One region of the Embleya sp. NPDC050493 genome, then DNA from elsewhere that is predicted to be linked to it. Evidence: riboswitches for the same ligand, from Rfam matches in the RefSeq annotation. Region 1 holds a riboswitch; each other region holds the start of a gene.
What was found. Region 1 has a riboswitch for cyclic di-AMP ahead of ACIBM5_RS28455 (NlpC/P60 family protein). Riboswitches for the same ligand answer to the same signal wherever they lie in the genome.
Positions count from the first base shown of each region.

Region 2: it holds a riboswitch for cyclic di-AMP, as region 1 does, so the genes downstream of both, ACIBM5_RS08950 (transglycosylase family protein) here and ACIBM5_RS28455 (NlpC/P60 family protein) in region 1, are expected to answer to the same signal.
Region 3: it holds a riboswitch for cyclic di-AMP, as region 1 does, so the genes downstream of both, ACIBM5_RS15780 (transglycosylase family protein) here and ACIBM5_RS28455 (NlpC/P60 family protein) in region 1, are expected to answer to the same signal.

Region 1 covers NZ_JBITHP010000016.1:198,118-200,374, forward strand. The annotation lists gene ACIBM5_RS28450 (hypothetical protein) at 46-402, opposite strand; cyclic di-AMP (ydaO/yuaA leader) riboswitch at 701-881, shown strand; gene ACIBM5_RS28455 (NlpC/P60 family protein) at 891-2,012, shown strand; gene ACIBM5_RS28460 (LuxR C-terminal-related transcriptional regulator) at 2,109-2,257, opposite strand, start outside.
Region 2 covers NZ_JBITHP010000003.1:493,477-495,733, forward strand. The annotation lists gene ACIBM5_RS08950 (transglycosylase family protein) at 1-949, opposite strand, end outside; cyclic di-AMP (ydaO/yuaA leader) riboswitch at 982-1,215, opposite strand; gene ACIBM5_RS08955 ((Fe-S)-binding protein) at 1,663-2,257, opposite strand, start outside.
Region 3 covers NZ_JBITHP010000006.1:371,580-373,836, reverse strand. The annotation lists gene ACIBM5_RS15780 (transglycosylase family protein) at 208-936, opposite strand; cyclic di-AMP (ydaO/yuaA leader) riboswitch at 937-1,128, opposite strand; gene ACIBM5_RS15775 (EthD family reductase) at 1,323-1,658, opposite strand; gene ACIBM5_RS15770 (phosphoenolpyruvate hydrolase family protein) at 1,752-2,257, opposite strand, start outside.

The DNA.
Region 1 (2,257 bases):
GCGGTTCGGCTCGGGCCGGCGGTGGGCGGAGTTGTCGGCGGGGTCTCAGGTCCACATGACCGCGATGGCGATGTTCGCCACGGTCAGCAGTCCGATCGCGACGAGCACCTTGGAGGACACCCGGTCCGCGGCGCGGTTGCCCCAGACCAGCAGCAGGATGGCCAGCAGAATGACCAGCTTGGTGCCGATCTTGGCGTTGTCCACGTCCTCGTCCAGACCCGCCTGGACCACGCCGACCAGGGCCAGGCCGGTGACCAGCATGGTCAGCGCGCCGTGCGTCATCGCGGGCACGATCCGCCCGTCGCCGGTGCGCAGCGCGGACATCTGGGTGAGGAAGCCGCCGAGCAGGGACGCGATACCCACGATGTGCAGGACCAGCAGGATCTGCCGCAGAACGTCCACGTCGTACAACTCCTCGTCGACCGTCGCGCGGCACCGGGAAGCCGCGATTGTTGCCCGGCAGCCTAGCCGGCACGGGTCGATTACTCTCCGGCGGGCTATAAGCGATCAACAGTCGCCAAACCGGTCCAAGATCGACTTTCGGGAATCCAGGCGCCTTATCCCTTGATACACGGAGAAGGAAACGGCGAGATTGGTAAAGGTTTGGCAATGCGAAGGTTGGTGGTGATGATCGTGATACTTCTGTGACTAGTGTTCTGCGACAGGCGATCGGCTCGACGTCGGCCACCCGGTCGACACGATCGCCACCGCCGAATTCGGGGACGCATTTCGGTGACAGTGGGTGACCACAGTCATCGTGATGGGAAGCCGGAACCGGGGACCCTCGCAGTCCCTGGGGTGAATCGGTGCCTCGGCACCGTAGGGCGCCTTCTTCCGCCCGAACCCGTCAGCTAACCCGGTAGGCGGCCGAGGAAGGAGACTCGCCACCAGTGGCGTCCCAACGTCGACCCGGGCAGCACCGCAAGCCCAAGCCGCGCACCGCCGTGCGTACCGCAGCGACCGTGGTCACGGCCGCCGCGACGATGACCGGCGTGATGACCTTTGCCGGCACCGCGAGCGCGGATCCCGCGCAGTCGTTCCAGCAGACCAAGGAACGCGTCAACCGGCTGCACAGTGACGTGATCAAGGCCACCGACGCCGCCAACGGCGTCGAGGAGCAGATCACCAAGCAGCAGGGCACCGCGAACCAGACGCAGGCCCGGATCACCGAGGAACAAACCGCGCTGAACGCTCTGCGTGATCAGATCGGTGTCCTGGCGGCGAACCAGTACCGCAGCGGCGGTCTGCCGCCGTCATTGTCGCTGGCGCTCAGCGGCGACCCCGAGGGCTTCCTGCAGAAGTCGCAGATGATGTCCCAGCTCGACGGTCAGCAGGCCGCCAAGCTGAAGCAGATCGCGGCGCAGGCCCGGGTTCTCCAGCAGGACCGCACCGAGGCCTCCTCGCAGCTGGCCGAGCTGGAGAAGCTGCGGACCGAGCTGAACAAGAACAAGACCGAGATCCAGGCCAAGCTCGCCGAGGCCCAGCGGCTGCTGAACACGCTCACCGAGCAGCAGAAGAAGGAAGTGCTCGACTCCGACGAGCACGTGGGCAATACGGGTAACCCGGGTAATGCGGGCAGCACGGACACGACGCGCGCCGGCAACGACCGCAGCTCGCGGGACAAGCCGGACACACCGCCGCCGGCGACCAATGTCCCCGTGTCCGGTCGGGCGGCGGCCGCGGTCGCGTTCGCGAAGGCCCAGATCGGCAAGCCGTACTCGCCCCGGGCCGTGGGCCCCGACTCCTACGACTGCTCCGGGCTGACCCAGGCGTCGTGGAAGGCCGCGAACGTCAGCCTGACCCGGACCACCTGGACCCAGGTCAACGACGGTCCGCGGATCTCCAAGGACGCGCTCCAGCCGGGCGACCTGGTGTTCTACTACCCGGACAACTCGCACGTGGGCATCTACGTCGGCGGCGGGCAGATCGTGCACGCCCCGCGGCCGGGCAAGAACGTGACCTACGCACCGGTGGGCTCGATGCCGTTCTACGCGGCGGTTCGACCCGGTTAGACCCGTCGGTCGCGCGTAGAGACCTCGCCGGCGCCCTCCCCCGGACCCGTTCCGGGGGAGGACGCCGGCGTTTTTCGTGCTCCGCGTGCGCCGGGGTCAGACCAGTCGCCGGTCGGTCGCCCAGCGGGTCAGCTCGTGCCGGTTGGACAACTGCAACTTGCGTAGTACGGCGGACACATGGGTCTCCACGGTCTTGACCGAGATGACCAGGCGCCGGGCGATCTCCTTGTACGCGTAGCCGCGTG
Region 2 (2,257 bases), on a different contig from region 1:
TGCCGCTGGACCACATCTTGCCGCCGACGCCGAACGCGGTGCCCAGCGAGCCGCTCACCGGGGCGACGTAGCCGGACGCGTTGACCGCGGTGCTGCCGGCCTTGGCGGAGGACGCCTTGGCGGCGACCGGGGCCTTCTCCTTGACCGTGGTCTTCGGCGCGACCTTCACCGACGCCGAGGGCTTGGTCTCGGCGACGGTCTCGGTCTTGGGCGCGGCCTTCGGCGCGACCTCGACCTTGGCGGCGGCGGTGGCGGTGGCGGCGGACGCCTTGGCCTTGCCGGACAGCGAGAGCTTCTGGCCGACCTGGATGAGGTTGGGGTTGCCACCGATCACGGAGCGGTTGTCGGCGTACAGCTTGTGCCAACCACCGGCGATGTCCTTGTCGGCGGCGATCTTGGACAGGGTGTCACCCTTGACCACGGAGTACGAGGTGGTGGTCGACGCGGGCTTCGCGGCGGCCGGGACGACCTCGATCTTCGGGGCGGGGGCGGTCGCCGGCTTGGACTCGACCGGCTTCTCGGCGACCTTGGGGGCGACCTTGATCGAGGTCTTGGCCGAGCCGGAGGACTTGGTGGTCGGCGAGACGGCGGGCTTGGCGCCGCCCTTGGTCAGACCCGCCGGGCCGGAGGTGTTCGGCCAGGCGCCGGGGCCCTGCACGGCCAGGACCTTCTCGGCGATGGCGATCTGCTGGTCCTTGGTGGCCAGGTCGGCGCGCGGGGCGTACTGCTGACCGCCGAACTCGTTCCAGGTGCTCTGGGTGAACTGCAGGCCACCGTAGAAACCGTTGCCGGTGTTGATGTGCCAGTTGCCCGAGCTCTCGCCCATGGCGACCTTGTCCCAGGTGGAGACCGAGGCGGCGTTGGCGGTTGCGATACCGGTGATCAGCGGGGCGGCGACGATGGCGCCGGCCATGCCGAGGGTCAGCGCGAGACGCGTCTTCTTGGGCATGCGGGCAGGGGTGATGAACGACTGCACGAAGATTTTTCCTTCTCCCACGCCTACGAAGTGAGCTGTCGGATTCGGGCTGGAGAGTCTCGCCCGGCCGTGTTCGACCCTCGAATGAGAGGGACGGGCACGGCTTCACCCCAAGCCGTCCGCATGGGCGTCTGTGTCACAGACGCCCGGGACGGCATTCCACTTGGTTCCCCCGCTCCTGCCTTTCGGGTTTCGTACCGTGGCCTCGCTCCGGCGGCAGGATTCGGCGAACCGGGAGACCATTTCGCCGAGCACCGGACCGGTGTGGCGAAGCACCAAGCTACGCACACCCCCGGCGCGGAACCAAACATCACGATTCGCCGAAACCGAAGAATCGGGTCTTAAGGGTGGAATAACGGGACTTAAAGTCCCGATCTCCGTACGCATTGTGCCCGAAATGCTCACTCAATGTTTACCGGTGAATCGCAGAGGGTGAGAATCCGGGAAACTCGGTTCACGGTGTGTGCGAGCTCCTGACGAACGGTATGCACGATGTGACGTGCGTCATGCGTCGGCAAAGTATTGTCCGAATTACCCCTATATGGCCGGTGATTCTTTGGGCCGAGCCTGGTGCCTGCCGTGTCTGCCGTCCCTGCCGCATCGGGCCGGCGGCGGGAGCTGGTACGGCGCACGCGGCTCCCCCTATGAAGTTGCGTGCGCCGCATCGGGCCCCGGCTCCCCTGGCCTCAGCCCGCCATCGGGTCGCCGGCCGCGGGGGTCGGCGGCGCGTGGAACGCGGTGAGGAACTCGGCGAGGTGCATCGCGCGCACCCGCGACCCGCGCCGACGCAGGCCGGTGCGCAGTTGGCGCAGGCAGCCGGGGTTGACCGCGATCACGACCTCGGCGCCGGTCGCCTCGATCGCGTCGAGCTTGCGGTCGAGGATGCGTCGGGACGCGGCCGGCCGCAGCAGGGCGTACGTGCCGGCCGCGCCGCAACATTCGGCGGCGCCCGGGGTCTCCACGAAGTCGGCCACTCGCGCGAGCAACGCCCGCGGCTCGCGCCAGACGCTCAGGCCGTTGCGCAGGTGGCACGAGTCCTGGAGGGTGACCTTGATCCGGTGCCCGGCCGGCGCATGCGCGGTGAGCGTGGCCGGGTCGATCGCCTCGGACAGTTCGGCGACCCGATCACGGCCGATGACGTCGGCCAGGTGCGCGGCGCAGCCGCCGGAGGTGGTGACGATCCGGCCGGGCAGCCGCTCGCCCAACCGGCGGGCGAGCGCGCGTCCCTTCTTCAGCTCGCCGTTGTGCGCGTGCAGCGCGCCGCAGCAACCCTGGTCGTCG
Region 3 (2,257 bases), on a different contig from region 1:
CCCGGATCCGCCTCCACTCCCACTGCCCGATCCGGCGATCCCGTATGTCTCGGCCCGATGTCCCTGGCCCGATGCCCGCGGCACCATGCGCGCGGCACCATGCCGGCGGCCCGCCGACCGACCCCGGTCCCGCCGCCCCGACGCCGGTCGCGACACGGGCGTAGGCCCCGCCGAAGTACTCGGCGGGGCCTACGTCGTGACGCTGGATCAGATGGCGAGCTGGGTGCCCACGCCGATCACGTTCGGGTTGCCCCCGATGACGCCCGCGTTGGCGGCGTACAGGGCCTTGTAGCCACCCTTGACGCCGAGCTTGGCGGCGACCTCGGACAGCGTGTCACCGGCCTTGACGGTGTAGGTGCCGGAGCCCGACGCCTGCTTGGTCGCGGCCGACTTCGGCGCGTCCTGCTTCGGCTGCACCCGGACCTTCGGCGCGTTGCCGTCGGAGGTCTTCGGCGCGTTCTCGGTCACGGACTCGGCCTTGGGTGCGGCCTTCGGCTCGACCTTGCTCTTGGTCTTGCCGGTGGTCGACGAGTCGGCCGTGGCGGAGGCGTTGCCGCCCTTGCCCAGACCGGCCTTCTGCGAGCAGACCGGCCAGGCGCCCGGACCCTGGCTCGCCAGGACCCGCTCGGCGACCGCGATCTGCTGGTCCTTGGTCGCCTGCGCGGCGCTGGAGGCGTACTGGCTGCCGCCGAACGCGTTCCAGGTGCTCGGGGTGAACTGCAGACCGCCGGAGAAGCCGTTGCCCGTGTTGATGCTCCAGTTGCCGGTGCTCTCACACTGCGCGACCGCGTCCCACGTGGACGAGGACGCGGCGTTCGCGCTGCCCGCCATGCCCACGAGGGGGAGGACGAGACCCGCACCGGCGGCGACGGCGATGCCGGCGCGACGGCCACGAGAGAGCGAGCGAACGGGAGCGGTGATGGCACGGAAGGTCATTGATTACCTCGTCGGGCGCCTGCGAAGTTAGCTGTCGGGTTCGGACGATTGGCCCGGCCTCGCCTGGAACAGGCATGGCTTCACCCCAGACATCGACATGGCCGATGCCGGCACTTACTCGGTTCCCCCGCTCCTGCCGCCAGTCGATATCGACTGCATCCCTCGGGCGGCGGCAGGATTCGGCGTACCGCCCGGGGAGTCCGCTTGTGCGAACAACCACGAAGCTACGCACCGCTCCGCCGGGTTGGCAAACATTTCGGGTGATTTGTGAGGTCCCCCATAGGGAGGAATAACACTGATTTGCCCGATTTGTCGCCATCCCTGCAGGTCACGGTGCCGGCGTCGACGGTGCGCGGCCGCGTGGTCACCCGTGCTTCAGCGACGAGCTATTCCGTCGCGGGCAGCTCCACAGGTACGACTACCCGTTCCTCGTCCCAGAGGAACGTCGCACCGCCGGTCGCGAAATTGGCGACATCGGCCACCGTGGCCCGCCCCTCCGGCGAATCCAGGGTCGCCTCGATACCCGCGCGAGACGGCGCGTACAGGCCGACCACCAGGTAATAGGGCGGCTGCGCGCCGGACGGGTCCGGTTCGCATTTGCCGATGGTCCAGCCGGTGAGCCCGGGCATGGTGCGGGCGAGCGGCACGTGCTTCTCCCAGTAATAGGCGTCGAACGCCGCCGGGTCCTCGGGGTGGCCATACAGCACGGTCAGCTTGTACACGCCGACTCCTCACGGTCGTGTGGTGGATGTGCGTCCTGCCGTTGGTGCCTGTGCGTCCGGCGTGTGGTGCCCGGATGGGTCCGGCGCGGTGCGCTACCGAAGGGCGATGTTCTTGAACGCCCGCGCCTGGTCGGTGATGGCCACCTCGGTGGGCAGCCGTTCCATGCTGGAGGCGCCGAAGAAGCCCACCACGCCGGTGGTGTGGGCCAGCACGTACGCGGCGTCCTCGGGTTCGGCGATCGGCCCGCCGTGGCACAGCACCAGCACGTCGGGGTTCACCTCCGCCGCCGCGTCGCGCATCTGCTGCACCCGCTCCACCGCCTGGTCGAGCGTGACCGCGGTGGTCGCGCCGATGCTGCCCTTGGTGGTCAGGCCCAGGTGCGGGACCAGGATGTCGGCGCCCGCCGCGGCCATCGCGCGGGCCTGCTCGGGGTCGAAGACGTAGGGGGCGGTGAGCAGACCGCGCTCGGCGGCCAGCCGGATCATCTCCACCTCCAGCTCGTAGCCCATCCCGGTCTCCTCCAGGTTCTGCCGGAAGACGCCGTCGAACAGGCCGACCGTGGGGAAGTTCTGCACACCGGCGAAGCCCATCGCGGCGA